3 regions of the Janthinobacterium sp. 35 genome follow, and region 3 is predicted to be linked to each of the others. Evidence: predicted binding sites of a transcription regulator. Region 3 holds the regulator's gene; each other region holds the start of a gene.
What was found. The regulator FNR, encoded in region 3, switches genes on or off when oxygen is low (the NO sensors DNR and NnrR bind a similar motif). The targets are predictions, from matches to a motif close to TTGATNNNNATCAA.
Positions count from the first base shown of each region.

Region 1: a site for FNR is predicted at 5,651-5,664, ahead of CLU93_RS18745 (universal stress protein). Genes of this name have one in related genera too.
Region 2: a site for FNR is predicted at 2,090-2,103, ahead of CLU93_RS14585 (universal stress protein). Genes of this name have one in related genera too.

Region 1 covers NZ_PEFN01000001.1:4,198,931-4,209,622, reverse strand. Annotated here, with positions in the region: gene leuC (3-isopropylmalate dehydratase large subunit) at 1-875, opposite strand, end outside; gene CLU93_RS18760 (S41 family peptidase) at 1,204-2,349, shown strand; gene CLU93_RS18755 (chemotaxis protein CheA) at 2,533-4,422, opposite strand; gene CLU93_RS18750 (protein phosphatase CheZ) at 4,422-5,279, opposite strand; gene CLU93_RS18745 (universal stress protein) at 5,746-6,213, shown strand; gene CLU93_RS18740 (response regulator) at 6,373-7,017, shown strand; gene CLU93_RS18735 (Crp/Fnr family transcriptional regulator) at 7,345-8,151, shown strand; gene hemP (hemin uptake protein HemP) at 8,427-8,624, shown strand; gene CLU93_RS18725 (hypothetical protein) at 8,711-9,037, shown strand; gene CLU93_RS18720 (DUF2325 domain-containing protein) at 9,078-10,307, shown strand; gene CLU93_RS18715 (sulfite reductase subunit alpha) at 10,322-10,692, opposite strand, start outside.
Region 2 covers NZ_PEFN01000001.1:3,276,038-3,286,729, forward strand. Annotated here, with positions in the region: gene CLU93_RS14580 (NADP-dependent malic enzyme) at 1-1,028, shown strand, start outside; gene CLU93_RS14585 (universal stress protein) at 1,089-1,925, opposite strand; gene CLU93_RS14590 (hypothetical protein) at 2,235-2,735, opposite strand; gene CLU93_RS14595 (M56 family metallopeptidase) at 2,800-3,546, opposite strand; gene CLU93_RS28445 (GNAT family N-acetyltransferase) at 3,546-3,962, opposite strand; gene CLU93_RS14605 (Imm10 family immunity protein) at 4,091-4,483, shown strand; gene CLU93_RS14610 (NnrU family protein) at 4,553-5,131, shown strand; gene CLU93_RS14615 (hypothetical protein) at 5,508-5,750, shown strand; tRNA gene CLU93_RS14620 (tRNA-Leu) at 5,964-6,050, opposite strand; gene CLU93_RS14625 (enoyl ACP reductase FabMG family protein) at 6,246-7,562, opposite strand; gene CLU93_RS28215 (hypothetical protein) at 7,663-7,815, shown strand; gene CLU93_RS14630 (DNA polymerase II) at 7,823-10,186, opposite strand; gene CLU93_RS14635 (AMP-binding protein) at 10,320-10,692, shown strand, end outside.
Region 3 covers NZ_PEFN01000001.1:2,619,846-2,630,537, forward strand. Annotated here, with positions in the region: gene CLU93_RS11760 (MFS transporter) at 1-941, shown strand, start outside; gene modA (molybdate ABC transporter substrate-binding protein) at 1,046-1,804, shown strand; gene modB (molybdate ABC transporter permease subunit) at 1,820-2,497, shown strand; gene CLU93_RS11775 (sulfate/molybdate ABC transporter ATP-binding protein) at 2,509-3,210, shown strand; gene CLU93_RS11780 (TOBE domain-containing protein) at 3,251-4,018, shown strand; gene CLU93_RS11785 (response regulator) at 4,090-7,164, opposite strand; gene fnr (fumarate/nitrate reduction transcriptional regulator Fnr) at 7,404-8,162, shown strand; gene CLU93_RS11795 (FixH family protein) at 8,166-8,690, opposite strand; gene ccoG (cytochrome c oxidase accessory protein CcoG) at 8,837-10,219, opposite strand; gene ccoP (cytochrome-c oxidase, cbb3-type subunit III) at 10,224-10,692, opposite strand, start outside.

The DNA.
Region 1 (10,692 bases), 1.6 Mb from region 3:
GTGCCCCAGGTCACTTGCGGCACGATGTCTTGCGCGTTGAGGGTGACGACCAGGTCGAAACGGGCGCCCGGGTCCGAATGCAGGGTGCGCCAATAGGCGACGGCACGCTCCCAGTGCGGACCGGCCGGCGAAAACGGACGGCCCTTGACGTAATTGATGGTGGTGTCGTCCACGCCGATGATGCCGGCGCGCGCGCCCGCCTCGATGGCCATGTTGCACACCGTCATGCGTCCTTCCATCGACAGGGCGCGGATGGCCGAGCCGCCGAACTCGATACAGTAACCGGTGCCGCCGGCCGTGCCGATCTTGCCGATGATGGCCAGCACGATGTCCTTGGCCGTCACGCCGGTCGGCAAGGCGCCGTCGACTTGCACCAGCATGGATTTGGATTTCTTTTGCAGCAAGGTTTGCGTGGCCAGCACGTGTTCCACTTCGGACGTGCCGATGCCGTGCGCCAGCGCGCCGAAGGCGCCGTGCGTGGACGTGTGCGAGTCGCCGCAGACGACCGTCATGCCAGGCAGGGTCGCGCCCTGTTCAGGGCCGATCACATGCACGATACCCTGGCGCTTGTCGTTCATGTTGAAGTAGGTCAAGCCGTAATGCTTGGCGTTCTTGTCCAGCGTTTCCACCTGCAGGCGCGAGACCGGATCGGCAATGCCGTCGATGCGGCTGGTGGTGGGCACGTTATGGTCGGCCACGGCCAGGTTGGCGGAAATGCGCCACGGCTGGCGGCCCGCCACGCTGAGACCATCGAAGGCTTGCGGGCTGGTGACTTCGTGCAGCAGGTGCCGGTCGATATACAAAATTGTCGTGCCATCATCTTCGGCCCGAACAACGTGGGATTCCCAGAGTTTGTCGTAAAGCGTCTTCATCATGATTTATGCAGCGTTGCCACAGCCTGTTTAAGTGATCAAGTGATACCAAGTCATACGGTGATCCACAAGGATTATGCCATATATTGCGCAACACAGAACCGAAACAGGTAAAAGCGTGGGATTGGCGATACAAAGTTTGGCTACATTGTTGGATATGAGCTGGAAATTGCCGATATCGGCACATTGGCGGCATGCCAGCCTCATCCGCAGGCGGGCTGCCGAACGAGTCACGGCGCCGTCAGAAATTGATATTTTTTCCTCAACCTTTCGTGTATTGTATTTCGACAATATTGACGGCGCACACGCCCCACCCCACCTGGAGACCTCGATGAAACTCAACTTGTTGGCGCTGGCCGCCCTGAGCCTGGCCGCCCTGCCCCTGGCCGAGGCCCATGCGGCGGCGGCCGCGCCAGGAGAAACCTGCGTACAGGACTTGCGCGCGATCCCCCCCTTCCTGCTGGAAAACGATACGGGCGCACGCGCCCACCTGGCGCAAAAGGGCCAGGCGTATTTCGACCTGGCGCAGGCCACGGCCACCACGGCGGCCGCCCACGCGACCGAAGACAAGGCTTGCGACGCGATCCTGGGAAACTATCTGGGCATGTGGCGCAAGAGCCATTTGTACGTGAAGCCGGGCAGCGCGCAAGACATCGCCAAACCGGCGCCGGCCAAACCAAGCGTAGCGGGCCAGGCCGCACCGTCGAAGGAGCCGGCACTGCAGATTTTGTCAGACTCGACTGTGCTCCTGACCCTGCCCAGCTTCCAGGACCGCTACCGCGCCGCCGTGGCCACCCTGCTCGACACGCACCGCGCGGTACTGGCGGCGCGTCCCAACTGGATCCTCGACGTGCGCCGCAACAGCGGCGGCAGCGACAGCACGTATACGCCGCTGCTGCAATGGATCAGCTCGGACGAGATGGTCAGCCTGGGCGCCGAATGGCTGTCCACGCCGGCCAATATCGAGGGCCAGGAAAAAGTCTGCGCGCTGCTCTCGCCCGGCGACCAGGCCTGCGTCGACTTTGCGGCCGAGGCCGTGTCACAGATGCGTACGGTCAAGCCGGGCGAATATGTGCAGCAGGAAAGTGGCGATCTCATCAGCTATACCCGCGTGAGCACGCCGGAGCCGCGCCGGCCCGCGCGCGTAGCCGTGCTGGTGGACCGCGATTGCGCCAGCTCCTGCGAAGAATTCCTGCTGGCGGCGCGGCAAAGTTTTCACGTCAAATTGATCGGCCGCAACAGCGAAGGCGCGCTCGACTATTCCAACCTGCGCCTGCACGCCCTGCCTTCCGGCGTGCGCCAGCTGCAATACGCCACCTCGCGCTCGGCCCGTTTGCCACAGCTGCAGGTGGACCTGGGCGGCATCATGCCCGACATCTACCTGCCGCCACCAAAGGATGAGGCGGGCCGTGCGCAGGAAATCGTGCGCGTGCAGCGCTGGCTGGAAGGCGGTAGTTTACGCCCCGGCGGCGCTTGATGACACAATGAAAAAAGCCCACTACGCATAGTGGGCTTTCCAATGAATACAGCGATACTTACGGCGCCTGAGAAAACCGTAGCGAGCGGAAGGGAGAGGTGGCTAAGAAGCGCAACCGTACTCTGGTACGGTGAGCATCGCAGGCCGCCTATACCGACGCGCAGTAGGTTTTGTCAGGTGCAATCATGCGGCCAGGCGCACACTTCCCCTGCAACCATCCATCAGGAACGATAGGCCCACGACCAGCACCAGTTCGCCTTCGGCCGAGCGAGCGGTACCGGTAATGCCTTCCACGGTGATGGCCGTCATCGGCTTGATCACCAGGTCGGCCGTACCGTCGACGGCTGCCACGGCGAGAATGTACGGCTGTGGCGCAGCGACAACAATGCCCACGCGTTCGCTGCACGCTTCGTAGCCCAGGGCGCCGGCCAGCGAGCGCACGGGCAATGGACGGCCCTGGTCTTTCAGCACGGGCGCGCCGCCCACTTCCATGAAGGTTTCCGGCAATTCGACGACGCGCTGCACCACCGCCATCGGCAGCGCCAGCGCGGCGCCCGAGGTGGACACCAGCATGGTCGGCACGATGGACAGCTCGATCGGCAGGCGGATGGCGAACTTGGTGCCCTTGCCCAGCGTCGACTCGATGTGGATGGCGCCGCGGTTCTTTTCCACGGCCGTCCTGACCACATCCATGCCCACGCCGCGCCCGGAGACGCTGGACGCCACTTCCTTGGTCGAGAAGCCCGGCAGGAACACCAGCTGGAAGCATTCGTCGTTGCTCAATTGCGCGTTTTCGCTGATCAATCCTTTTTGCAGGGCCTTGCTGCGCAGGAAGGCCGGGTCCATGCCCTTGCCATCATCCTGCAGCACGATCATGACACTGTTCGCTTCCTGCCAGGCTTTCAGCGAAATATACGATTTGGCGGGCTTGCCGGCGGCCAGGCGCGCTTCCGGCGATTCGACGCCATGGTCGAGCGAATTGCGCAGCATGTGCACCAGCGGATCGTACAGGCTGTCGACCACCACGCGGTCGACTTCCGTTTCCGCGCCCTCGATGGTCAGCTCGACATCCTTGCCCAGGTCTTTCGCCAGTTCGCGCACCAGGCGCGGGAATTTCTGGAACAATCGGCCCACGGGCTGCATGCGCGTGGCCAAGGTGGCCCGCTGCAGTTCCGTCGAGTAGCGCGACGCGCGTTCCAGGGTTTCCGCCAGGGTCGCCATCAGGGTGGCGGCCTGGCCTTCGAATTTGAATTGCAGCAAGCGCTCAAGCAGCACGGCAGCCTGGTTGGCAGCCTGCACCGACTCGCCGGCCACTTCCAGCAGCGCGTCGAGCTTGACGGCGTCGACGCGGATGCTGTCTTCCTTGACGGGAGCGGCATGGCGTACTTCCGGACGATCTTCGCGGCGTTCCGCGCCATCCCAGGCCTTGCCGGCCGGCTTGGCAGCAGCAGTAGCAGTAGCAGCGGCAGGCGCGGCGGCTACGACGGCAGGCACAGCGGCGACGGCGGAGGCCGCTGCGGCGGCGATCTGGCTGCCCGCCGGCACGACGGCGTTATACATGCCTTCCCAGTCGAGGCCATCGGCGCTGACGGTGGAAACAGCGGCGGCTGGCGCCGCCACGACCACCTCGGCAACCACCACGGCGACTTCCGCCACCACGGCGGCGGCCGGCGCGTGTGCGTCCATGCCCTTGCCTTCGATGGCGTTCGTCAGGATGTGTTCCAGCTCTTCCGGCATGGCCGGCAAGGCTTCCGGCGCGGCACCGTTGGCCAGTTCCGTCAGCTGGTCGGCGACGAAACCGGACGCTTGCAGCGCCGCCTCGATGGCGATCGGGGTCACCGGCGCGGCGCCCGTACGCAGGGCGTCGAACAGATTTTCCGTCAGATGGCAGGCCGCCACCAGTGCAGGCAGGCCCATGAAGCCGGCGCCACCCTTGATGGTGTGGAAGGAACGAAACACGGCATTCAGTGTTTCCTTGTTGTCAGGATCACGCTCGAGGCGCAATAAGTGCTCTTCAACATTAACCGCAAGATCCATCGCCTCAACGACGAAATCCTTGAGCATATCGTCCATTAGAATCCCAAATCCGCAAGAAGGTCGTCTACATTATCCTGGTCCAGTGCCACCGACGGCACGGATGGGCCCTGCATCAGCGGCACCGGCTTTTGCGCCAGTTTTTCGCGCACTTCGGCCGGCGCGTTGTCGCGCAGCAGCTGAGCCAGCTCGTGCTCCACCGTCTTGGTGATGTTGACCACTTTTTTGATCAGCTGGCCCGTGATGTCCTGGAAGTCCTGCGCCATCATGATTTCCAGCAAGCGCGCTTTTTCCGCTTCCGTTGCCTCGGCAACAGCTTGCGCGAACTGGCGCGAATCGCCGGCCAGGGCCTTGAACTCTTCCAGGCTCAGCTTGCCATCAAACAGCGCCGTCCAGCGGCTGTCCATGTCCTTGGCTTTCTTCGACAGCACATCTTGCGCCGGCATGCCTTCGTCGAGCGTATTCAGGACCTTGTTGGCGGCCTGTTCCGTCAGGGTGGCGACATATTCCAGGCGGTCCTGTGCGTCGACGATCTGCGACGACGCTTCCGTCAACGCCTTGTCGTAGCCCAGTTCGCGCAGCGAATCATGCAGCAGGCGCACGATGCCGCCCAGGCGTTCGAACATCGGCTTGTCGGACTGGTCGACAGGATCGGCCGCTTCGCCGGGCACGCCTGCGGCTGTCGCAGGCGGCGCTTCCGGCGCGGCAGCGGCTGGCGCTTCCGCTGCGGCTGGCGGCACGGCGGCGCTGGCCGACACGGAGTCGAACAGCGCGTCAAAATCGTCGTCCGCGATCACGGCTGCGGGCGCTGCGGCAGGCGCGGGCTTGGGAGCGGCCGCACTTTGCGCAGATACTTCATCGAATAATGCATCGAAATCATCAGCGGCGTTGGTCATATCCCTGCTTCTCCATAATTTGTCAAAATTCCGCCTGAACTGTGCGTTTTACAGACTGATACCCACAATTTCTCGATTAAGATGATTTGAGGCAATACCGCTGCGATGGTGCGAGTGTAGCAGGGCGCCGCCCTGTTGGTAAATCTCAAAACGCGCTTCCTGGTGTAAAGCTGGCCCACAAGAGCTTTTCCGTGAGGAAATAAGTGTTCCTGCTGTTGTATTTTGAAATACTACCATTGGCATGCGTGCAAGAGCACGCGGCGCACAAGAAATCCTGCTCGCGGGCGGCTGCGCAACAGTGTTCATGCCTGGCGTTGCGGCTAAAACACGATCTTTCTGCCAATGTTGTCTATACTGAAGGTGCAATAGTATTGATAATTATCAAGTCTTTACATGAATACCATGCTGCTGCCGCGCCTACAATAAGGGGCGTTGCACGCGCTGAGTCACCGCCAAAGGACCTGCCATGTATAAGAAAATTCTGATCGCCACGGACGGCTCCACCGTCTCCAACCTGACGGCCTGTGCCGGCGTTGCCTTTGCCGAACAGATGCAAGCCGACATCCTTGCCGTGTACGTGGCGCCCGAGTACCAGTACCCGGTGTACATCGAAATCATTCCACCGAGCTATCCCAGCGAAGAGGAGTACCGCATCGCCATGCGCAAGGCGGGCGCCGACCACTGGCAGCCGATCCTCGACGCGGCCGCCAAGCGGGGCCTGGAAGCGACGGGCCTGACGGCCTTTTCCGACAGCCCGGCCCTGAAAATCGTGGAAGTGGCGCAATTGCAGCACTGCGACCTGATCTTCATGGGCTCGCATGGCCGCAGCGGCTGGGGGCAATTGCTGCTCGGCAGCGTGACCAACAAAGTACTGTCGCACTCTAAATTGCCAGTGCTCGTGCATAGGCTGATCAAGGAACCCCCGTCAAAATAAGGGGTCACATGGCCACGCAGGCCGCCGCATCGCGCTGCGCGGGTAAAAGGCAACACTACGGCCTTTTCAGTTAAAATGACAACGTTTCTCGTTTCTTAACACCTGGCCGGCCGCCACGAAACGGCCAGGACACCTTACACGCTTCCAGATTGCGCGCCTATGATACGTATTGTGATTGCCGACGACCACACCATCATGCGGGAAGGATTGAAGCGCATCCTTGACGGCGCGCCGGACATCGACATCGTGGGCGAAGCCATCGACGGCTTTGAGGTACTCAACCACGTGCGCCAGGGTGGCTTCGACCTGTTGCTGCTCGACCTGTCGATGCCGGGCCGCAGCGGCGTCGACCTGATCCGGCAAATCCGCAGCGAGGCGCCCAAGCTGGCCATCCTGATCCTCACCATGCACGAGGAAGAGCAATATGCGGTGCGCGCCATCCGCGCCGGCGCGCAAGGCTATCTGACCAAGGAAAGCGCGGGCACCCAGCTGGTGGGCGCCATCCACAAGGTGGCGTCGGGCCGCCCCTACATCAGCGCCGAGGTGGCAGAGCAGCTTGTGCTCAACATCATGATGCCGAATGAAAGCTTGCTGCACAAACAGCTGTCGGACCGCGAGTTCGAAGTCTTTTCCCTGCTGGTGGCAGGCAAGTCGATCACGGAAATCGCCAACAATCTGCACCTGAGCGTGAAAACTGTGAGTACGCACAAGACGCGCATCATGCAAAAGATGGGCATGAGTTCGCTGTCGGAAATGGTGCAGTATGCCGTGGCACACCGCCTGCTTTCCCCCTTCAAGACCTGAGCGGCCCGCGCGCGCCGCCGTAGGAACAATCCTACATCAACTGCCATAGCTCCTACTGCCATATTCAGCCACTGCTGATATGAATTGCATACGGTTGTTGGCATACTGAAACCAGTCATCAAGTTGCTGGGAAGTTATTTCATCACACAGCAAGTCTTCAGCGCATTGAGATTTACCCGCCTGGACGCGCGCCGCCCCATCCTTGCCCGCCGCCCTGTGCACCTTGTCATTCAACTCTGCACTACCTGTCACCAGGAGATGAACATGCTGTCCACGCAAACGCCTGAAACCCGCGCTGCCGCGCCATCGCTGCCCCCCTCCTCTCCGATGGAAGCGGGGCGCCAGCGCCAGGGGCGGCTATGGTCGAACCTGAAGGAGGTGTGCGACCTGCTGCATATCTCCAGCGCCTGCACCATCGCCGCCGATGAACTGCTGTTCCAGCACGTGCAATTCAAGACGGGCCAGCGCGTGCACACCATCGGCCAACCGTTCGACACCCTGTACATCGTCAATTCGGGCTTCCTGAAAACCGTGCTCATCGATGAATTCGGCAATGAGCAGGTACTCAGTTTTCCCATGAAGGGCGACATGCTGGGCGTCGACGGCATCCACTCGCGCCATTACTCCTCGGAAGCGGTGGCCCTGTCCGACTGCGACCTGATCCTGCTGCCGTTCAAGAAGCTGACGGCGCTGGGCCGCGTGCACCTGGAACTGGAAAACGTCATGTACGGCGTGATGAGCCGCGAACTGGTGCGCGAGCAAGCCATGATCGGCATGCTCGGCGCCCTCAGCGCCGAAGCCCGCGTGGCGCGCTTCCTCGTCTCGCTGGCCGACCGCTTCGCGCAGATGGGCTACTCGAGCAAGCTGTTCAACCTGCGCATGACGCGCCATGAAATCGGCAGCTACCTGGGCCTGACCCTGGAAACGGTCAGCCGCACCCTGTCTGCCTTCAATGAAATCGGCCTGATCTCGGTCGACCAGCGCACCATCGGCATCAAGGACCCTGACGCCCTGAAAACCCTGCGCCGCCTGCCGCCCTCGCGCTCGCGCGCCAAGCAGCTGGCCGCCGCCAAGCTCAAGGCCGACACCACGGCGGCCGCCACCGCCTCGGCGCAATTGCTGGCCACGATATAACGCCAGCCGATTCACGCCAGCCGATTCACGCCAGCCGATTCCTTCAAGCTTGGCACAGGCTTGACCCGGTCAAGGCACACCGCCTTGCCGGGTCTTTTTTGCTGTCCACCCCTTCTCCCGCCCGCTGGCGCCACCGCGCGCCACGCCCACGGCACGCCCCTCCCCGGCAGTCAAAAAAAAGCCTGCATCGGGCACAAATAAGCCTTGCTTTTCGGGCCACATTCAACAATAATGCAAATACGAATCATTCTCAACTGAGACAAAGAAAGCCCAACATGCACAGCTCAAAACCAGCCTTGATCCAGGATGCCGCTACTGCCCACGTCCGTCCTCCCGTCAGCATGGCCCAGCCGGCGCGCCGCATCACCAGCGAAGCCCTGCTGCAGCAGGGCCGCGAAGTGGAAATTGAGCACAGCGGCAAGATCTATCGCCTGCGCGTCACCCAATTGAACAAGCTGATCCTGACTGCCTGAAGCAGCACGGCAGCCAGTCACCACACTCGCCAGCCAGTCGCGCCGCGTGCGCGCAGCCAGCCAAACCACCCGCACAGGAGTGTTTGATGGCGAACGACCGACCTTCCCCGATGTTTCCTTCCCCGCAAGGCCAGCAGCCTGAATTGCTGCTGTCGGCCGTGCTGCACCTGATGTCGCACTACCATGCGGGTAGTCCCTGCGAGAAACTGGCGGGCGTCATCGAACGCCACCTGCAAGTGCTGTCCAGTTCGCCCGGCCTGGGTCCCGTGTTGCAAGCGACCTGCCAGCAACTGTCGCAGCAATGGGCCGCCCTGGTGGCGCTGCACCGGCCTGCGCCGCCGAAGACCACCTGGTTCGAGCGCCTGCTACGCCTGCTGAGCGCCAGGCGCCCTGCCTCGCCCCTGCCGCAATAATTTCTCTTCAACACCTCTCACTCCCCAACAGGATATCGCCATGTGTGACAAAGACCAGTCCCTGCCCGTGATCAGCAATTGTTCCAGCGGCGAGGCCGAAACGGCCGCACTCGCTTCGCGCCGCCGCCGGCTGTGGGAACTGTCGCACACCTGCCATTGTCCGCTGGTCGGCGTGGGTTTGCCATTGGGCTACCTGCGCAAGCTGGTGAGCAAGATGACGGGCGGACGCGTGCTGGCCGACGACTACGAAGTGCATGTGGGCGCCGTGACGGAATGCGGGGTGCGCAACCGCCTGTCCGAAGCCCTGCAAAAGGAACTCGAACGCCGCTACGCTCCCGTCATCCTGCGCTTTCGCGGCGCCAAGACCACGGAGCAGGTAGCGCAACTGTGGCGCACGGCCGTCGCCAACGGCGACGTGTCGGGCGCCTTCTGGGCCGGCCTGACGCACCCGCGCTGCGACGCCGAGCTGGAAGAGCAGATGTGCCGCGACTTGCACATGATCCAGCACCAGGCCGGCGCCTGCGTGCGCGCCGACATGGGAAAATTTACCGCCTTGCAGGAAGAAAATGCGCGCCTGACGCACGAACTGGCCAAGCTGCAACAGCGCAGCCAGGCCATGCTGATGGAAAAGACGGGCGAACTGGAACGTCAGGAAGCCGTGCTGCTGCGCACGCGGGCCGAATCGATTGGCAAGGATAGCGTCATCGATGGCTTGCGCTGTGAGCTGGCGCAATTGCAGGCCGCCATCCCGGCACTGGAATCGCGCACGCGCCTGGTCGAACGCCTGGCGCAAATGGATGAGCGCGAAAAAGAATTACGCCAGCAAATCGCGGAATTGAAGCAGGCCCAGCCACGTCCAAGCGCCGCCGTGCCGCCACCGGCGCCGAAGCTGGAAGTGCCGACGGGCGGCAAGCTGAAAATGCCGATCCGCCTGGTCGATCAAAGCGTCTTGTGCGTGGGCGGGCGCAGCGGCAATGTCGCCACCTACCGCGCCCTGATCGAGCGGGTCGGCGCGCAGTTCGCCCACCACGACGGCGGCCTGGAAGACAATGCCAACCTGCTCGATTCGAGCCTGGCGGCGGCCGACCTGGTGATTTGCCAGACGGGCTGCATCAGCCACAGCGCCTACTGGCGCGTCAAGGATTATTGCAAGCGCACGGGCAAGCGCTGCGTCTTCATCGACAACCCCAGCATTTCCAGCCTGGCGCGCGGTCTGCAGGAAGTGAGCGGCGAGATGGACACGGCGCCGCTGGCCGCGCTCCAGCCGTAAGCAGCCCGTCTGTATTAATACACGTCGCGCCGGTAGCGCCCTTCGGCTGCCAGCGCGTCGAGCGCGGGCCGGCCCAGCATCTCCTGCAGGGCCTGGTCGACGCCGCCGGCCATGCCGGCCAGGCTGCCGCAAATGTAGATGGCCGCGCCCTGCTCCAGCCACAATGTGATTTCATCGGCATTGCCGCGCAGGCGGTCTTGCACGTAGGTGCGCTCGGCCTGGTCGCGTGAAAACGCCAGGTCCAGGCGCGGTAAATCGCCGCTGGCGTGCCAGCCTTCAATTTCTTCGCGATAATGGAAATCGTGGGCCGCGTTGCGCTCGCCAAAGATCAGCCAGTTGCGCCGCTGCCCTGCCAGCACGCGGCTTTTCAAATGCCCGCGCAAAC
Region 2 (10,692 bases), 660 kb from region 3:
AATTTGTCTACCGCAGCGGCACTTTCATGAAGCCGCTGTTCCTGATGGCCAAATCGACGCCGGCCGAACTCAAACGCATCGTCTACGCCGAAGGCGAAGAAGAGCGCGTGCTGCGCGCCGTGCAAGTGGTGGTCGATGAAAAACTGGCGCGTCCTATCCTGGTGGGTCGTCCACCCGTGCTCGAAGCGCGCATCCAGAAGTTTGGCCTGCGTCTCAAGCAAGGCGTCGATTTCGACGTCATCAACCCTGACTTCGACGAGCGCTATCGCGATTACTGGAACACGTATTACGCGATGACCAGCCGCAAGGGTGTCACCGAGGAATACGCGAAGCTGGAAATGCGCCGCCGCCATACCCTGATCGGTTCGATGATGATCCACAAGGGCGACGCCGACGGCATGATCTGCGGCACCTTCGGCACCACCCAGCTGCACCTGAAATACATCGACCAGGTGCTGGGCAAGCGCGCCGGCAGCAATGTCTACGCGGCCATGAACGTCTTGATCATGCCGGAGCGCCAGCTGGTGATGGTCGATACGCACGTCAACGAAAACCCGGACGCCGGGCAATTGGCCGAGATCACCATCATGGCTGCCGAAGAGATGACCCGCTTCGGCCTGTCGCCGCGCGCGGCCCTGTTGTCGCATTCGAACTTCGGTTCCAGCGACAGCGCCTCGGCGCAAAAGATGCGCGCCGCGCTGGCCATCATCAAGGAACGTGCGCCGGACCTGGAAATCGACGGCGAAATGCACGGCGATACGGCCCTCGACAGCAAGCTGCGTGAAAAAATCATGCCAAACTCGGCACTGAAGCACGATGCCAACCTGCTGGTCATGCCGAATATCGAATCGGCCAACATCGCCTACAACCTGGTGAAAACGGCCGCCGGCAACGGCATCGCCGTCGGCCCGATCCTGCTCGGCTGCGCCAAACCCGTGCACATTTTGACGCCATCGGCCACCGTGCGCCGCATCGTCAACATGACGGCCTTGTGCGTCGTGGATGCGGTGGCGCAACGTAAAGTCTAAGCGCTAGCTGTTCTTCGGTAAAAGCCGCGCCATCCGTCAGGGTGGCGCGGCTTTTTGACGTCAGTGCGCCATCAACACGGGCAAGGTCATCTGGCGCAGCACGGTTTCCGTGACGCCTCCCAATAAAATTTCGCGGAAGCGCGCGTGGCCGTAGCCGCCCATCACCAGCAGGTTCGCATGCACTTCGGCGGCCATGGCCAGCAGCGCCGTGCCGATGTCGCCCGTGGCGATGGCGGGACGCACTTCCACGGGCACGCCATGGCGGCTCAGGTAGGCGGCGATGTCGGCGCCCGGATGGCGGGCCGGCTGTGCATGGCCAGCCGGCGGGTGCAGCAGGGCCAGCACCACCAGGCGCGCCGCGCGCAAGAGCGGCAGGGCGTGGCCGATGGCGCGCGTCGCTTCCATGCTGCCATCCCAGGCCACCACCACGGTGTTGTTGACCTCCGCAAACTGGCCGCTGCGCGGCACGATCAGCACGGGGCGGGCCGCGTTGAGCATCACATACGGCACCAGGTCGCTCATGGCGCCGGGCAGCGCTTCGCTGTCGTCGTGCTGGCTGAGCACCGTCAGGTCGCTGTAGCGGGCGCTGACGGCCATGCCGCCATCCTCATCGTCTTCGATCAGGCGCCGTTCGAGCGAGACGGCGCCGGCCTGGCGCGCCAGCGTTTCGAACTGGTCGAGTGCCTGTTCCGCCTGGCCGTGCAGTGCTGAAATCTGCGCCGCGACGGCGCCGCCGCGCATGCCGCGGTTGTTTTCCAGGGTAAAGCGCGACAGGCCCGTCATCGCCGCGCCGATCAGGTGCGCCTGGTGCGCGTGCGCCAGCCGCGCCGCAATGGCGATGCGCTGCGGCGCATGGCGCGACAGGTCGGCGTGGACGAGGATGGATTTGTAAGCCATGGTGTCACTCGGTAGTCAGGATGGCAACAAGGCTAGAACGGCAACACGGGCAAGTCCAGCATTGCCGTGCCGGACGGCGGTTTTCTTATGCTGGACTTGATGTGGGTCAAAAAAACACGGGCCATGGCCTTCCGCAAGGTCACGGCCAGGAAATTGCGAGCTGTTTGATGTGCATCAAAATGCCGATCCCCCTGCTGGCGATAATGGCATCGAACTCCTTGCCCTTCCAGTGGTCTGCATCGGCGCCGGCGCCATCTGTCCGGCACTTCTTTGTGTGACGCAACAACGCTGGCCGTGGCGGGAGTTCACTTAATTGTAGGGCTGCAAGTCCAGCCAGACGGCATACGACAGGCGCTTGCCGTTCCACAGGCCGCCGCCACGGATGACGGCGTCGCACGAGGTCAGCTGGCCGACCAGGTCCATGCGGCCCAGGTTGCGGCGCAGGCGCAGGGCGTCGTTGTGCGACAGGTAGCCGACCAGTTGGCCATCGATGAAGACGGCGATGGCCTTGTCCTGGAACGGATTGGCGTCGTCGCAGACGAGCAGGGCCAGGCATTTTTCTTCCGCGTTGCCGGGACCGTGTTCGCCGGCCAGTGTGGCGATGGCGCTCTGGTACATCGCTTCGTTTTCCACTTCCGCCGCAAAGCGCCCCTCGTCGTTCCAGTGGTGCGCGGGGGCGCCTGCGGGAATTGCCGGCACGTACTGGCGTACCGAAACGAGCGGCTTGTGCAGCGGTTTGACGGGCGTGCGGCCGCTGAAGACGTAGTACAGCAGGGCGATGACGATCACGATGGCAAGCAGGTAAAGCATGGTATCTCTCTGATTTCTAAGGGGGGAGCCGGGAACGCGGGCGCGCCGCGCGGCGTTGCCGCTACTATAGCAAGTTCGCCGCCGGCTTCCCGGTAAATCTGGCCATCAGATGGCGGCGCCGGCGCAGTGCGCGCGGATCGCCCAGCACGATGGGGGCGGCGCCCGTCAAGCCCGAGTAATACTGGCCGTGCCGACGCAGCACCGTGGCATAGTCGCGCAACGCGTGGCCGTGCGCCAGCATGCGCGTGTCGCAATCGACTTCGATGGCAAAGCGCAGCCGGTGCAGCTGCCACCACAGGGGCAGGTTCCAGGGCATGAGCACGATCAAGGCGTAGGCCAGGGCCAGCAATTGCGGGTCGCGCGCGGCCAGCCGGCATTGCGCGTGCGCCAGCAGCAGCGCCTGCTGCCGGGGTGGAATCAGTTGCAGCCAGACGGGCATTACGATGCGCGGCCGCAGCAGCCCCGCCACGCAAGGGCCTATGCCGCCACTCAAGTACACGGGCGTGCCCAGTAACGATGTTTTCTGCCAGCGGCGCTGGTGCGACAGCAGCCAGACGCTGCGCAGTACCAATAGCATCAGCATGCCGCTGGATAAGACAAACCAGCCCAGTTTCAGCTGCGATTGTGTCGCAGGCATGGCTGCCAGCACGCCGGGTAGCCATGCCAGGGGCAAGATGGCGGACGCGGCGATGGCCGCCAGCCACAGCCAGCGCGTCGTGCGCCTGCGGCGCTGCAGCAGGCGCTCGGCGCGCCAGGCGGCGGCGCTCAACAGCAGCGCCAGCGCCATGCTGGCAGCCAGCCAGGCCGGCACTAGCGTACCAGCGCCATGCCGACGGAGACGGGCGCCGTATGCTTGAAACCGAATTGCGCATACAGCTCTTGCGCCTGGCCATCGGCGATCAGGCTGACATACGCGCTTTGCGGGACGTCCGTCTCGATGAATTGCATGATCTCGCCCATGATGCGCTTGCCCAGGCCCTTGCCCTGGTGCGCGGGCAGCACGGCGATATCGGTCACCTGGAAGAAGCAGCCGCCATCGCCGATGATGCGGCCCATGCCCACCACTTCGTCGCCCAGCAGCACTTGCACGGCAAACAGGGAGTTCGGTAAACCCTTGGCCGCCGCCGCCGTGCTTTTTGCGCTCATGCCGGCGGCCACGCGCAGCAGCTGGTAGGTGGCGATGGCGGGGATGGCCCGGCGGATGGTGTAGGGCGATGCTGCGGTCAAGGCGCTCTCCTGTGCAATATGGGTGGGATGACCATTATAGGCGGCACGCTTTATTCGCCGCGCACCATGTTGTTTGCACCGCTTTTGCGCTATGGTGGCGTCATTCATTTATTTGTTGAAAGCACGCCATGTCCGCAGGATTTACCGCCACCGAGTTGTCCGTCATTCATGAAGACGACGCCCTGATCACCACCCTGGCCGCACCGGCCGGCAAAGGCGAGCCCGTCTACCTGATGCTGCAGCGTGCAGACGAGTATGACGAGCAGGACGTCGCCATGGGCATGGACGAACCCTATATTGAATACTGCGGCCAGGAATTTGCCTGGTATGGCCACATGCACGCCGTGATCTTGCATCCGAACCGCCTGTCCGTGCAGATGGATGCCGAGGCGGCCATGCAGATGGATGACGACGGCCAGATCGACGTGCGTTTCAACCTGACGCCCGAGCGCTACGCCCAGCTGCAGCAGGCGCTGCGCACCACGTTCGAGGGCTGCGACTACTATCGCGAGGAACGTTGATCTGCGCGGACGACGCCGGCCATGGCGTCGTCTATGCTCCTTAGCTGCTTTTGACTGGGAGGGAAGACGATGACGGTGCTGATACTCGGTTTGCTGCTGTTCCTGGGCTTGCACTCGGTGCGCATCGTCGCCGACGGCTGGCGCAGCGCCCAGCTGGCGCGCCTCGGCGAAAAGCGCTGGAAGGGGCTGTATTCGCTTGTGGCGTTTGCCGGGCTGGGCCTGATCATCTGGGGCTACGCCCTGGCGCGCCAGCAGCCGCAGGTGCTGTGGGCGCCACCCATGGGCTTGCGCCACGCCAGCGGCCTGCTGATGCTGTTCTCGCTGATTTTACTGGCGGCGGCCAATGTGCCGCGCAACCGCATCAAAACCTGGGTGCACCACCCCATGCTGCTGGGCACGCAACTCTGGGCCGTGGCGCATCTGCTGGCCAACGGCGGCGTGGCCGACGTGCTGCTGTTCGGCGGCTTCCTCGCCTGGTCGTCAGTGGATCTGTATGTCGCCGTGCGGCGCGACCGCGCGGCCGGCGTGGCGTACGAGGGCGGCACCATGCCAGGCACCTTGATTGCCATCGGCGCCGGGGGCGCGCTGTGGCTGCTGCTGGCGTTCTGGCTGCATGGCGTGCTGTTTGGCGTGCGGCCGTTTGGCTAGTCGGATGCGGCAGCTTCCTTGCTGCTGTGCCCGCTCCCTCGTTCCCGGCCAATCACGGCAAGCAGATAGCCAAATGATCATCTTGCATGGTTTTCAACTGGGACATTTTGTCTCGATGTATGGAAATTGTTTTGAAGTAGTATGCTTCAGAACGTACTGCAGCATCCTTGCATGGCAGACGCTGACGTTGTCTCCTCTCTCATCCGTATTCGGCCCATCACTGCGCCCGATGCCATTGTTATTTCATAGGTGGCTATAATGAAAGAGTCAAACAGGATGTCTGGGGGATGGTTTGAACAGAAGCTGCTGAAGCAGCGTTTTGAGGTAGTGCTCCTCACGATAGATAGTGTCAAGTAATAGACTGGAAATACGCAAAATGATCGATTGGACCCCCATAGTCTTAGTTACCTTCAAGGCTCTCGTGCTCGGCACGGGCATGTTCTTCGCCATCAAGTGGCATTACGATCAAGGGAAGAAGGATCAGGATAAGGCGAAGCAGAACCGCGCGGTGCTGCGCGCCAGCGGCAAGGTGGTCGCAGTCTTCATGCTATCGCTCCTGGCCTTGGGGATCGTCACCTTCTTCGTTGTCAGGGTGGCCGGACTGGAAATGAGCTACTGATGATGGCAAGGAATCGTCGGCCGCTATTCAGTGATGCGGCCGTACTTCCCCGCTGCGGCTAGGGCAGCAGCGGCAGGCGGTTCATGGCGGCCTCGCTGCAGCGCTATCGGGAATAATCGCTGGTGTTCGGAATGATCAGACAAGAAAAAAGCCACTAAATCCTTGATTACATTGGATTTAATGGCTTTATCGGTACTTCTTTGATGTGTTCTGTGGTGCCGGGAGCCGGAATCGAACCGGCACGCTGTTTCCAGCGCGGGATTTTGAGTCCCGTGCGTCTACCTATTCCGCCATCCCGGCAACGCGAGACGCATTATCACTGATTTGTCACAATCTGGCAAGTTTTATGCTTTACGTGTGTTTTACACCAGCATTGAGCATCCTTGAAGGCGCCGATTCCAGCGTGCGGACAACAACGCGGTGCCGGAAACGCCGACGGCCCGGGGATGAGCCGGGCCGTCGGTGTGGTGCAGCTTGCCTTACGCTACATCAAGCTCAGTTGTGAACCGAGTTCAGCTGGCGCGCGATGATGTCGTGGTTGAGCCAGATGACGGGGGCCTGCGGCTCCGACATGGCGTGGAACATCAGCGGGCCCGTGCCTTCCAGTACCAGCGAGCTCAGGTGGTCGGTGATCAGTTCCTTGCGGTCCTTGTGCAGCTTGGTGATGTCGTCCGAGGTGCCGATCATGACGTCGGCCAGTTCTGGCGTGTTGTCCATCGGCCAGGCGGCGAAGTTGCGGAACTGCACGCTGGTGGCGTCGCCGTTGTAGGTGGCGATACGGTCGAGCAAGTCTTGCAGCGAGACGCCGTCTTCCAGCAAGCCCTGGCAGATTTTCCATTGCTCTTCGGCCCAGGCTGCGCCGCCTTCTTTTTTCAGTGCGACGAGCAGGGGGAACAAGGACAGTTCCACGCCGACAAAAATGTCGGACGAATTCGTGCGGATTTCCGGGCAGTTGAAGACGGTCGCTTTGATGCCTTTTTCCCACGCGGCCTTGGCCACGTTTTCCAGGCGCATCTTGGCCAGGCCTTGCGTGTAGTTGCTATACGTTTGCCACTGGTATTTGCCGTCGATCAAGATCTCGGTACCGTGGTAGCCGTAGGCGCTGTAGCGCACCTGGCCGCCTGTTTGCTCGATGCGCGCGCGGATGGCGGCGCTGCCGTCGATCAGGTGTTGCAGGGTGTTGGCCGTGACTTCGTCGAAGTTCATCAGGATCAATTTACCCAGGTCGCTGTCGAGCAGGGCGCGCGAGGACATGAAGCGCTCGCCGCGGCCTTTGTAGATGCGGTTGGCAATCGCCAGGAAGACTTTGACTTTCGGAATGCCGCCCGCCATGGTGTGGGCGAAATACACATTGCTGCCGTCAGGAATCAGGCTGTCCAGTTCCGCCATGGCTTTCGCCACGGAAGCGCTGAAGCGGGCGATGCCGGCTTCGCGGCAGCGTTCGATCTGCGCCCAGTCCAGCTTGTCTTCTTGCCAGCTTTTCAGGGTCATGTCGGCCAGCAGGGCCGTCGGCGTCGGTTCGCCGGCTGGCGCATCGAGGTCGAAACCGGCCATCAGCGGCACATTGATGATGCGGCCGCCCAGGTTGGCTTCCGCTTCGGCCAGCTCTTCCGCGTTCAGCGGGCGCAGCGCCATGTTTTCATCGCGGCGGCCGACCGTCATGCCGACGATATTCATGCCCGCCTTGCGCGCTTCGTCCAGCAAGCCATTCACATAGCCGCGGCCGAACAGCTCGCCGAACAGCACAAAGGTGTCGCCCTTGCGGAAGATATTTTTTTGCGGGATGTCTCTTAAGGACGTGATCTCGGTCATGGTGTCAATTCATTCAAAAATTAGCAGGGCAGATGGCTGGTGCGACTGCCCGCTGGTTCAACATAGTGTTAAATGATGCGCCATTTCAGCTGGGAAAATCATGTTGCGAACGATTCTCGTCTGGAATGGCATCTTCTTCATGCAGCTCTTATTCTTTCGCCATGGCGTATTTTACGCTGCCCCGGCGCACAGCGCCTGCGGACTGGCCTGGCAGGCGCCGATATTACCTCAGCTTGGCCATGCCGGTCAGTAAAAATGGCCTAAAACAAATTCTGCTGCCCCGACACGAGGCGCGAAAAATCGTCGCCCAGGAAGGGCAGGATCGCGTCGGCCACCGGCTGCAGCTGGCGCGTCAGGTAGTGATGGTAGTCGATGGGCGAGCGCTGTGTTTCCAGTGGTTCCGGCCCCGCCACCGTGATGACATAACTGATCCAGCCACCGTTCTGGTATTGCAGCGGCCGGCCCTGCGCCAGGTTGTAGGCGTCGGCCGTGCGCGCCGCGCGCACATGGGGCGGCACATTGCGCTGGTAATCGCCGAGGGGGCGGCGCAATCGCTTGCGGTAGACCAATAAAGCATCGCATTCGCCGCGCACGGTGCGCGCCACGTAGTCGCGCACGTAATCCTGGTAGGCGGCGCGCTGGAAGATGCGCCGGTATAACTCTTGCTGGAATTGCTGCGCCAGCGGCGTCCAGTCGCTGCGCACCGTTTCCAGGCCCTTGTAGACCATCTGTTCGCTACCGTCCGGCTTGCCCACCAGGCCCGCATAGCGCTTCTTGCTGCCTTCTTCCGAGCCGCGGATGGTGGGCATCAGGAAACGCCGGTAATGCGTCTCGAATTCCAGCTCCAGCGCGTTGTCGAGGCCGAATTCTTCGCGCAGGTGCCGCTCCCACCAGGCGTTGACGTGCGTCACCAGGGCGCGGCCGATCTTGCCCGCTTCTTCATCCGTATGCGCTGTTTTCAGCCAGACGAAGGTGGAATCCGTGTCGCCGTAGATGACCTGGTAGCCTTGTTCGGTGATCAGCTCGCGCGTGCGGTGCATGATGTCGTGGCCACGCAGGGTGATCGACGAGGCCAGGCGCGGATCGAAAAAGCGGCAGCCACTCGACCCCAGCACGCCATAAAACGCATTCATGATGATTTTTAACGCTTGCGACAGCGGGGCGTTGCGCTCGCGCTTGGCAGTCTCGCGCCCTTGCCACACTTGTTCCACGATGGTGGGCAGGCAATGTTTTACACGCGAAAACTGCGCGCCCCGGTAGCCGGGCACGGTATCGGCTTCGTCGCCGCTGGTGCCGACCACCAGTCCCACGGGATCGATCAGGAAGGTGCGGATGATGGACGGGTACAGGCTTTTGTAGTCGAGCACCAGCACGGAGTCGTACAGGCCCGACTGGGAATCCATGACGAAGCCGCCGGGGCTGTTTTCGCCCGAGATATCGCCCAGGTTGGGCGCCACATAACCCTGGCGGTGCATCAGCGGCAAGTACAAATGTTCGAAGGCGGCCACGGAGCCGCCGCTGCGGTCGGCCGCCAGGCCCGTCACGCTGGCCCGTTCCAGCAAAAACGTCAGCAACTCGGTTTTCGCGAAGATGCGCGTGACCAGTTCGCAATCCTTGAGGTTGTAGCGCGCCAGTGCCGGTTTATCCTCACGGAAACGCCGGTCGATCTCGGCCATGCGCTGGTAGGGATTGTCGATGGACTTGCCTTCGCCCAACAGCGTTTGCGCCACGTTTTCCAGGCTGAACGAGGAAAAATTCCACGTCGCCGATTTTAATGCTTCGATGCCGTCGATGATCAGCCGTCCCGCCGCGGCGGCAAAATAGTGTTCCTGCTTGCCGCCATGTTCGCGCCACTCCATCACGGCGCCGCCGCGTCCCAGCCGCAAGGGAACTTGATAGCGCTCGGCATGTTCCTTGAGCACGCGCAAGTCGAACTGCACCAGGTTCCAGCCGATGATGGCGTCCGGATCGTGGCGCGCCATCCAGCTGTTCAGGCGTTCGAGGATTTGTGCGCGGCTGTCGCAGTATGCGAGGTCGAAATCGAGTGTCTCGTCGCCGCCGTTTGGCGGCCCCAGCATGTAGACCTGGCGCTGGCCGCAACCTTCCAGGGCCAGCGAATACAGCTCGCCATGGGCCGTCGTCTCGATATCGAGCGATGCCAGTTTCAAGCTGGGCCGGTAGCCTGGCGCCGGTTTCAGCTGTACTTCCTGTCCTGTTTCCCCGCTGAACGTCACCGGTGCCGTAATGAAACGCTCCATCAGGTAGCGCTCGGGCGGGCGGATGTCGGCTTCGTAGACGTCGACGCCGTGGGCGCGCAACTGCTTTTCCAGCTTCAGCAAATGCCGGTATTGCTTGCAATATAAGCCCAGCACGGGGCGCTGGTGAAAATCGCACAGCGACAGGGGCCGCAATTCGGCATGGCGCTCGCCGCGCAGCAGCAGTTCCGCCTGCTCACGCTGCTCCATGGGAAGGAAGGCGACGGCCGTCTGCACGGGCAGGCGCACGTGGCGTGGTCCGGTGTCTGTTGCCAGCCAGAAATCGACTTCCGTGCCGGCGGACGTGTCGCGCCAGTGGCGGGTCAAAATAAAGCCCTGTTCGGGCGGGTGCTGCGCGTTGCCTGTCATGGTGCCGTGAATGTCTGGTGTGCTGGCCTGCACATTACAGCAAGCCGGTGCAGGGCGGGGGCGGTTGCGGCTATAATTTTCAGCATCGAAGACGATAACAAGAGCGCGTCGCGCCACACACCCTGGAGACAGCATGCAAGCAATGAGTTATGTACATGGCGCCCACGAGACGCCGTTGATCGGCGAAACCATAGGCGCTTACCTGGACGGCGTCGCCGCCCGCTACGGCCAGCACGATGCCCTGATCGTGGCGCACCAGAACGTGCGCTGGACGTATGCCGAATTCCAGCGGCGCGTGCACCGCCTGGCCGCCGGCTTGCTGAAGCTGGGCTTGCAGCCGGGCGACCGGGTCGGCATCTGGTCGCAAAACTGTGCCGAATGGGTGCTGACCCAGTTCGCCACGGCGAAAGCCGGTTTGATCATGGTCAACATCAACCCCGCCTACCGGCGTTCGGAACTCGAATACGTGCTCGACAAGGTGCAATGCAGCGCGCTGATCCTGTCGC
Region 3 (10,692 bases):
CAGTCTACCTGGCGGAGATCGCCACGCCTGGCCGCAAAGGCTTCTACACCGCTTGGCAATCGGCCAGCCAGCAGGTCGCCATCGTGATGGCGGCGGCGCTGGGATACGGCTTGAATCAGTGGCTGTCGCCGGAGGAGGTGGCCGCGTGGGGCTGGCGCATCCCGTTCCTGATCGGCTGCGCAATCGTGCCTTTCATCTTCATTCTGCGTAAAAGCCTGCAGGAGACCGCAGAGTTCCAGGCGCGCCGACATCACCCCGACACCCGCGAAGTATTCGAATCGATGCTACGGAACTGGCGTACGGTACTGACCGGCATGCTGTTCGTCGCGATGACGACCACCACTTTCTACCTGATCACCGTCTACACGCCGACCTTCGGCCGTAGCGTGCTGCACTTGAGTACGGCAGACAGCCTGCTGGTCACGCTGCTGGTGGGATTGTCCAATTTCATCTGGCTGCCAATCGGCGGCGCGCTATCGGATCGTATCGGCCGCAAACCCATCCTGGTCAGCATCTCCCTGCTGGCGCTGCTGACCGCTTACCCGGCGATGTTGTGGCTGGTCGCCAACCCCAGCTTCGGGCATTTGCTGGCGGTATTGCTGTTGTTCTCGTTCTATTTCGGCATGTACAACGGCGCCATGGTGGTCGCGTTGACAGAAGTCATGCCTGTCAACGTCCGGGTAGTCGGCTTCTCACTCGCCTTCAGCCTTGCCACCGCCGTCTTCGGCGGATTTACGCCCGCCATCTCGACCTATCTGATCGAACTGACCGCCAACAAGGCCTCGCCCGGCCTGTGGATGAGTTTCGCGGCACTATGCGGGCTGGTGGCGACCTTGATACTCTACCGGAGAGGCGGCGCGGCGAGTCGCGGCGAGCCGCAGGAAGGCGCCGGCGGCCAAGGCCGGCCTTGTCTGAAGGAAGCCCCTGGCGCCTTCACGTAATGCGTACTTGAAGCAAGTTCATCCCTCTTGACTTGGAGAATGGCAGAACGCTATATATCGGTGTATATTACGGGCCTGGTTCTCTTCTCATCAAGGATACGATCATGCGCCTCACCTCCCTCGCCCGCCTGCTTGGCGCCGCTCTTCTCGCCACCGCCGCCACCTCCGCCGTTGCCGGCGAAGTGGTGGTGTCGGCCGCGGCCAGCCTGACGAATGCGTTCAAGGATGCGGCGCAAGGCTATGAGGCGCAATATCCGGGCAGCAAGGTGGCCTTGAACTTCGCCGCTTCGGGCGTGCTGCTGCAGCAGATCGTCAAGGGCGCGCCCGTGGATGTGTTTGCTTCGGCCGACCAGGAAACCATGGATGCGGCGCAAAAGCAGGGCCTGGTGCTGCCGGCCGAGCGCATGGATTTCGTCAGCAACAGCCTGGTGCTGATCGTGCCGCACGATAGCAAGCTGGGCATCAAGAGCTTGAGCGACCTGACGCACAAGGGCGTGACCCGCGTGGCCATCGCCAACCCGGCCAGCGTGCCCGTCGGCCGCTATTCGGAAGGCGCGCTGAAGAAGGCGAAGCTGTGGGACGCCGTGCAAGCCAAGGCCATCGGCACGCAGAACGTGCGCCAGTCGCTCGACTATGTGGCGCGCGGCGAAGTCGATGCGGGCTTTGTCTACGCCACCGATGCGGCCATCATGAAGGATAAAGTCAACGTGGTGCTGGAGGTGCCCCTGGACGCGCCCGTGCTGTACCCGATCGCCACCATCAAGGGCAGCGGCAATGCGGCCGAAGCGAAGCGCTTCGTCAGCTACCTGCAGACGGCGCCGGCGCAAGCCATTCTCGCCAAGTACGGTTTTAAAAAGCCATAAAGCAAACGACTGCGCATGGATATCGCCTGGACCGCGCTGGCCCTGTCGCTCAAAGTAGCGGCCTGGGCTACGGCGCTCAATTTGTTGCTCGGCATCGGTACGGGCTATCTGCTGGCGCGCACGCGTTTTCCCGGGCGTGAGCTGCTCGACGCCCTGTTGACCCTGCCGATGGTGATGCCGCCCACCGTGCTCGGCTATTACCTGCTGGTGCTGCTGGGCCGACGCGGCACCCTGGGCATCTGGCTGCAGGATAACTTCGGCATCAACCTGATCTTTACGTGGCAGGGCGCCGTCATCGCTTCCACGGTGGTCGCCTTTCCCCTCGTCTTCAAGCCCGCGCGTGCCGCCTTCGAGGCGGTCGACGGGCAACTGGAGCAGGCGGCCCGCGTGCTGGGTATCTCGGAAATGGCCATCTTTTTCCGCGTGACTTTGCCGCTGGCGTGGCGCGGGATCCTCGCCGGCGTGCTGCTGGGTTTTGTGCGCGCGCTGGGCGAATTCGGTGCCACGCTGATGGTGGCCGGCAGCATCCCCGGCAAGACGCAGACCCTGTCGGTGGCCGTGTATGAAGCCGTGCAGGCGGGCCAGGACGACGTGGCCAATACGCTGGTCGTGATTATCTCGCTAGTCTGCATCGTGGTGCTGCTGTCGGCTGGCCGCCTGGCACCCGGGCGCATCGCGCACAAAGGGCACTGAGGATGATGCCCATGCAACTCGACCTCGACATTCGCGCCACCTTGCGCTCCGGCAAACGCCGTTTCGACATGCACGTGCAATGCACCTCGAACAGCCAGCGCATCGCCGTGTATGGCCCGTCCGGCGCCGGCAAGAGCATGACCCTGAAAGCCATTGCCGGACTGTTCACGCCTGACGCCGGCCATATCCGCCTGAATGGCCGTACCCTGTTCGATTCCGCCGCCGGCATCAATCTGCCGCCGCAGCAGCGCAACGTCGCCTACCTGTTCCAGGATTACGCGCTGTTCCCGCACCTGACGGTGCGCCAGAACGTGGGCTTTGGCCTGAGCCGCGGCTGGTTCAACCCGCGCGCGCGCGAAAAATTGCAGAAGGTCGAGCATTGGCTCGACGCCTTCCACTTGCAGGAACTGGCGCAGCAGTTTCCCGACGAGTTGTCCGGTGGCCAGCGCCAAAGGGTGGCGCTGGCGAGGGCGCTGGTGGCCGAGCCAGCCGCGCTGCTGCTCGACGAGCCGTTTGCCGCCCTCGATCCGGCCCTGCGTGTCAAAATGCGCCTGGAACTGAGCCAGTGGCAGCAGCGCCTGGACGTGCCCATGATCCTGATCACCCATGATCCGGAAGATGCGCGCATCCTGGGTGAACACGTGCTGTACTTGCGCGACGGACAGATCGATAACAGGGAAGAACACATGGCATTGGGTGAACGCATTGGATAAATCAGCGGCAGCGGAAATCGGCCTGCAAGGCTCGGTATGGATGACGGTGGGCGGAGAAAATCTGGGCGGCGCCGGCAGGGTGGAATTGCTGGGCGCCATCGCCGAATGCGGCTCCATCACGCAGGCGGCCAAGCTCGTCAAGATGAGCTACAAGGCGGCCTGGGACGCCATCGACGCGATGAACAACCTGGCTGGCGAGCCGCTGGTTGAGCGCTTGACGGGCGGCAAGGGAGGCGGCGGCACGCGGCTGACGCAAAGGGGACGCCAGCTGGTCGACAATTTCCGCATCATCGAGCGTGAGCATGCGCGTTACCTGCGCCAACTGGGCAGCCAGGCCGAAGGCATCGCCGACGATCTTTTACTCATACGGAGAATGGCCATGAAAACCACGGCACGCAATCAATTCCTGGGCAAGGTGGCCGAACTGAAACAGGGCGCCGTCAACGATGAAGTCACCCTGGAATTGCCGGGTGGACAGCACATCGTTGCCATCGTCACGCAGGGCAGCAGCGCAAGCCTGGGCCTGGTGCCGGGCGCGGAAGCGTTTGCGCTGATCAAGGCGTCGTCGATCATCCTCGTGGCGGACAGCGCAGGGGCGCGCTTTTCGGCGCGCAACCAATTGGCAGGGCTTGTGACGCGCGTGCAGACGGGTGCCGTCAACACGGAAGTGGTGCTGGACTTGCCGCGCGGCGGCACGATTGCCGCCATCATCACCAACCAGAGCAGCACCGACCTGGGCATCGCCATCGGCAGCAGCGTGACGGCGATGTTCAAGGCGTCCAGCGTGATTCTGGGTGTGCCCGCCTAAACCCAAAGCAAGGACTGGGGTCGTACCCTGAGGGTACGACCCCGGCATTTATCTCTTGGGTTCAAACCAGCTTAATCCTTCAGCCTCGACAACCAATTCGCCGCCGCCGCCAGCGCCTGTTCCAGCTCCTGCGCGGTCTGCGCCAGCAGCGCTGGCACCTCGTCCAGGCGGCCCGCGTCGATGGCTTCCTCGGTGGCAAACGCGGCGCGGATCAGGCGTTTCGTGCCCAGGGTGCCGACGGAGCCGCGCACGCCGTGCAGGATGCGCGCCACGTCGCTGTGGCGGCCCGTTTGCAACGCTGTTTCGGCGTCGCGCACGGGCGTCATGCCCTTGTTCAGGGCGTCTTCCACCATGCGCCGCAGCACGCCGCGGCCTTTCGCATCGCGGCCCATCACGCGCATCAGCGGCGCCATGGAAAATACTTCCTCATCGGCAACCGTTACCGGCTCGGCCGTCTGCACGGGCGGGCGCTTCGGCAGGTGGCGCAGGATGACTGCCATCATCTCTTCCACCACCACGGGCTTGGCGATGAAATCGCTGATGCCGGCCGTCATGCAGCGCTCGCGTTCGGACGCCAGCACACCGGCCGTCATGGCGATCACGGGCAAGTTCAAGCGCAGTTCCGTGCGGATGATATGGGTCGCGCTGAAGCCGTCCATGACGGGCATTTGCATGTCCATCAGCACGATATCGTAGCGCAGCGCTTCCGTGCGCAGCCGTTCCACCGCTTGCAAGCCGTCACCCACCACGTCCAGGGTGGCGCCCATGTGCTCGAGGATGCCGCGCGCCACGGCCTGGTTCAAATGATTGTCTTCCACCAGCAGGAAATGCACGCCGGCCAGTTCCGTGCCCAGCGGCTGGTGCAGGATGCGCGGTTCGCCGCCGTCGTTCTTGGCGATCAGCGCCTGGTGCAGGGCATCGAACAGGCTCGAACCCGTGATCGGCTTCATCAGCACGACATCGGCCTCGGCCGCGCTGGAGATTTCTTCCAGGTGGTTGCGGGCGAAGGCGTTGACCATCACCACGATGGGCTGGCGCTGGCCGCTGGCCGCCTGGCGGATGGCCTTGGCCGTGGCCAGGCCGTCCATGACGGGCATGTGCCAGTCGGCCAGCACCACGTCGTACGGTTGCTGCTGCGCCAGGCGTTCGCGGTACAGTTCGATGGCGGCAAAGCCGGAGTCCACTTCGTCGGCCAGCCAGCCCCAGGCCTCGATCAGCTTGACGATCAGTTCGCGCGTGGTGCGGTTATCGTCGGCCACCAGCAGGCGCAGCTGGCCCAGTGCCGGCGTGCGCCGCGTTTCGGCCGGCTGCGCCAGCATCTCGAACGGCACGCTGAACCAGAAGCGGCTGCCCTTGCCTTCGCTGCTGGCCACGGCGATATCACCGCCCATCATGTGGATCAGCTGCTTGCTGATGGCCAGGCCCAGGCCCGTGCCGCCGAAGCGCCGCGTGATGCTCTGGTCGCCCTGTGAAAACGCGGCAAACAGCTGCTGTTGCTGCAGTTCCGTCATGCCGATGCCCGTGTCGCGCACTTCGAAGCGCAGCCAGGCGCGGCCGTTCTCTCTCTCGGCCAGGCTGACGGCCACCACCACTTCGCCGCTCTCGGTAAACTTGATGGCGTTGCCGGCCAGGTTGACGAGGATTTGCTGCAGGCGCTGGGCGTCGCCCATCAGGCGCCGCGGCACGTCGGGCTCGACGGCGATGGCCAGTTCCAGCTCCTTTTCGCCCGCATTCATGGTCATCGTCGTGGCCAGCGTGTTCATGACTTCGTCGAGGTCGAATTCGACGGGCGACAATTCCATGCGGCGCGCCTCGATCTTCGAATAGTCGAGCACGTCGTTGAGGATGCCCAGCAGCGATTGGCCCGCCACGCGCACCATGGTCAGATACTTGCGCTGTTCCGTATCGAGCCTGGTATTGCCCAATAAGTACACCATGCCCAGCACGGCATTCAGGGGCGTGCGGATTTCATGGCTCATGTTGGCCACGAAATCGCTCTTCGCGCGGTTGGCCGCCTCGGCCCGGTCGCGCTCCTGTTCCAGCTCCGCCGCGCGCGCTTCGAGTTCCTGCTGCAGGCGGTCGCGTTCGCTCATCAGGCCGTTGAACGCTTCCGTCAGTTCGCCGATTTCGTCGCGCTGCCGCACCGGCACGGGCGTGAAACGGCTGCCGCTGGTGCGCATGGCTTGCAGCGTGTCGCGCAGGCGCACCAGCGGCGACAGCAGGCGCACGGTGACCCAGCCCAGAATAAACGCGGCCAGCAGCGAAGCGAGGACGCTCCACAGCACCAGCCGGTACAGCACGCCATCGAACGGTTCGAAGGCATCGTCGAGAGGCAGCGAGGCGGCCAGCAGCCAGTTCACCGATTTCAGGCGTTTGAAGCTGTTGACGGCCGTGATGCCGCGGCTGTTGGTGCTGACCATGCTGCCTTCGCCATCTTGCTTCAGCAACTGCGTGGTGGTCAGGTTGGCGTTCGGCAGGCGCGGCTGCAGCAAGCGGCTGGTGTCGGGGTGCAGCACGTAGCGCGGCACGGCGCCGCGCGTGAGGATGAAGTAATAGCCGCTCTTGCCGATCTTTTCCGAACGCAAGCGTCCCAGCAGGTTGTCCTTGTACAGGCGCAGCACGCCGATCACCACGCCAGCCACCTGGCCATCGGCGGTGAGCACGGGCGCCACCATCTGCACGATGGGCATGCCGCTCGACTTGCCCAGCATCGGCTCGGTGATCATGGGCTGGCGCGTGCGCAGCACGGTCTGGAAATATTCGCGCTCGGCGACGTTGATGCCGGCGCGCCCCGCTACTTCCGGCATGTCGGCTACGACGGCGCCTTGCGCATCGAGCACCAGCACGTCGTCGAACAGTACCAGCATCGAGCGGCGCGAATAGTATTCGCGCAATTGGGCGGGCTGGGCGATCAATGCCGGCGGCTGTTGCCGGGCCGTCAAAGTGACGATCTGCAGCAGCATGCCCAGCTTGTCGTCGAGTTCGGCAGCGGTGCGGGTGATCAGGGCAGACTGCTGGCTCAGCAGTACTCGGGTGAAGTCGGCGCGCATGCGCTGCACCTGTATCATGGTGACCAGCGCGATCATGGCGATCGAGGTCAGGCTGGTGGCCAGCGCGACTTTTGCTTTGATGCCGAGAGGCTTCATGATTTCCTTTTCAGTACCGGGCGGTACAGGCGGCAGCTAATGCTGTCGGGAATTTTCCTATCAATACATCAACTTGGCAAGCGGCGCCGCGCAAATTGCCTTTCCCACCTGGGCTTTTAACGATGTTGCCATATAATCAAAGTCAGAACGTCGTTTATTCAGCGGAAATGCGGTGAAATTGGCACACGGCAACCCTGTATGCAGTAAACTCGTTATTGCATTTTCTAAAAGGTACCGACATGACTGAAGCGCTACTCACTCCCACCATGCCCACAGTGACCGTGGAAGCGTTGCGTGCGCGATGCTCGACCTGCAGCATGCATCAATTGTGCCTGCCGATGGGCCTCGATGTGGGCGACATGGACAGGCTGGACCAGATCATCGGCCGCCGCCGCAAGATCGTGCGCGGTGCCTCGCTGTTCCGCATCGGCGACTCGTTCCAGAATCTGTACGCGATCCGCCTGGGGCACTTCAAGACGTACCAGATCAATCCGGGCGGTGAAGAGCAGGTGACGGGTTTTCAGATGGCTGGCGAACTGCTGGGTATGGACGCCATCAGCGCCGACCGCCATCACTGTAATGCGGTGGCGCTGGAAGACAGCGAAGTGTGTGAAATTCCGTTTTCCAGCCTGGAACAATTACTGGGCAATATGCCGACCCTGCTGCGTCATTTCCATCGCATGATGAGCCAGGAAATCACACGCGAGCAAAGCGTCATGCTGTTGCTGGGCAATATGCAGGCGACCCAGCGTTTTGCCGCCTTTATCGTCAACCTGGCCTCGCGCTATGAAGCGCGCGGCTATTCGGCCAGCAAATTTCAGCTGCGCATGTCGCGCGAGGAAATCGGCAATTACCTGGGGCTGACCATCGAGAGCGTCAGCCGTTTATTGTCGAAATTCAAGAAGGAAGGCTGGCTGCGCGTCTCCAACCGCGAGATCGAGATCTTGCAGCCCGCCAAGTTGAAAGCCATTACGGCCGGCACGGACGTCTGCAAATAAGGCTTACAGTTCCTCATCTGCATGCAGCGCGATGCTGCGCTGCAGCGGCCAGGTCCAGATGCCGGACAGGCGCCACTCGCGTTTGTCGTTTTCCACCAGTACTTGCCAGCGGCTGCGTTCGAGCATCGGCAGCGCCACGGAAAAATTGCCGGCCGCATCGGGCTGCACCAGCAGCTTGATATCCTTTTCCGGCAAGGTCGCATGCGCCAGATGCAGCTGCAGCGGACCCTGGTAAGCCTTGCCGAAGCTGTGCACGGAACCACTCAGGCGCGCTTGTGCCACGTCATACGACAGGCTGGTATCCATCGCCAGGTTGCTGGCGATCGTGTCGCGCTTCAAATCCTGGTTGATCGCCTTGCCCTGCTTGTAATAGTCGCCCACCACCAGCGCATCAGGCTGCGTAAACGCGATATAGCCCATGAAGCTGCCGACGACCACCGACAGGCCGGGGCCGATCATCAGCAGCCAAGGCCAGCGATGCTTGTACCACGGGGCAACGGGAGGTTGCAGTTTCAGACTGTCGGACATTTTGTTCTCCTTGGGGTCGGACCCTGTGGGTCTGACCCCAGCTTTTGCTTCTGGGTTGAAAATACAGTAAACCTACCGCATGTTGGATGCTACCCCTACGGCGACATACCGGGGTCGGACCCGGAGGGTCCGACCCCGAATCAACATCACCGCGGTACGATGAATACCGCGCTTTCACGCACATGCAGCGATGGGTCGTCCAGCGAATGCAATTCGATCGCAATCTTGTTCGAACCCTTTTCGCCCACGCCGTGCGGCACGCGCAGGCGGATCGGCCAACCCAGCGTTTCCGTCGGCTGCAAGGTCACCTCTTCGCGCGTCAGCAAGGTCAGGCCCGGCAAGCCGGAAGCGCTGATTTTAAAATGCTGGGTTTGCTCCGAGGTGTTCATGATCTGCAAGCGGTAGACGTTTTCGATCATGCCGTCTTCCACTTCGCGTCCCATCGAACCGCGGTCGCGGATCACGTCCATTTTCAGGGGCGTGCGCAGCGCCAGCGAGGTACACACGGCGATGATGATCAGGGCCAGGATGGAAGTGTAGATCAGCACGCGCGGGCGCATGGCGCGCTGGCGGATCTGCTTCGAACTGAAGTTGTTTTCCATCGCATGGTCGGTACTGTAGCGTACCAGTCCCCGCGGCCGGTCGACCTTGTCCATCACCGTATTGCAGGCATCGACGCAGGCGGCGCAGCCGATGCATTCATACTGCAGGCCGTTGCGGATATCGATGCCGGTCGGACACACCTGCACGCACAGGGTGCAGTCGATGCAGTCGCCCAGCTTGTCGTTGTTGCCAGCCTTCTTGCTGATGGCGCCACGCGGTTCGCCGCGCTTGGCATCGTAGGTGATGATCAGCGTGTCCTGGTCGAACATGGCGCTCTGGAAGCGCGCGTAGGGGCACATGTATTTGCACACCTGCTCGCGCAGCCAGCCCGCGTTGCCGTAGGTTGCCAGGCTGTAGAACAAGACCCAGAACCATTCCCAGGGACCGAAGTTCAGGGTGGTCACCGACTGCGCCAGTTCCTTGATCGGCGTGAAGTAGCCGACAAAGGTAAAGCCCGTCCACAGGGCGATGGCGCCCCATGCCAGGTGCTTGGCCGTCTTCTTGAAGGCCTTGCGCACGGACGGTCCCTGCTTGTCGAGGGCCATGCGCGCGCTGCGCGTGCCCTCGATGCGGCGTTCGACCCACAGGAAGATTTCCGTGTATACCGTTTGCGGGCAAGAGAACCCGCACCACACCCGCCCGGCGATGGCCGTGACGAGAAACAACAAATACGCACAGATGATCAGCAGGGCCGCCAGATAGATGAAATCCTGGGGCCACAGCACGACGCCGAAAATGTAGAACTTGCGCGTGGTCAAATCGAACAGCAGGGCTTGCCTGCCATTCCAGGTCAACCACGGCAAGCCGTAGAACGCCAGCTGGGTAAGCCATACACATACCCATCGCCAGGTAGCGTAGCGTCCTTTGGCCTCGCGAGGGTAGATCTGCTCGCGGGCCGCATACATCTTGATGACTTGAGGTTCCATTACATCATTTCACGGGCGTCTGTGGATTCGACAGGCTCCAGACATAGGCCGACAGCACGTGGACCTTGGACTCGCCGAGGAAATCGCTGAAGGCCGGCATGGTGTTGCTGCGTCCCTTGCGTACGGTTTCCATGATGGTATCAGCACTGCCGCCGTACAGCCAGATCTTGTCCGTCAGGTTAGGCGAACCGAGCATCTGATTGCCCTTCGCATCGGCACCGTGACAGGCCATGCAGGCACCGAACTTGGCTTTGCCCAGCACGGATTTGACGGGGTCCGAGGTGGAACCGGACAGGCTCAGCACATAATGGGCTACGTTCTCGACATCCTTTTCGGAGCCCAGGGCGGCGCCCATCGGTGGCATCTGCCCATTGCGGCCATGCAGGATGGTGGTCTTGATGATGTCGGGTTCGCCGCCATACAGCCAGTCCTTGTCGGTCAGGTTGGGGAAGCCCTTGTTGCCGCGTGCATCC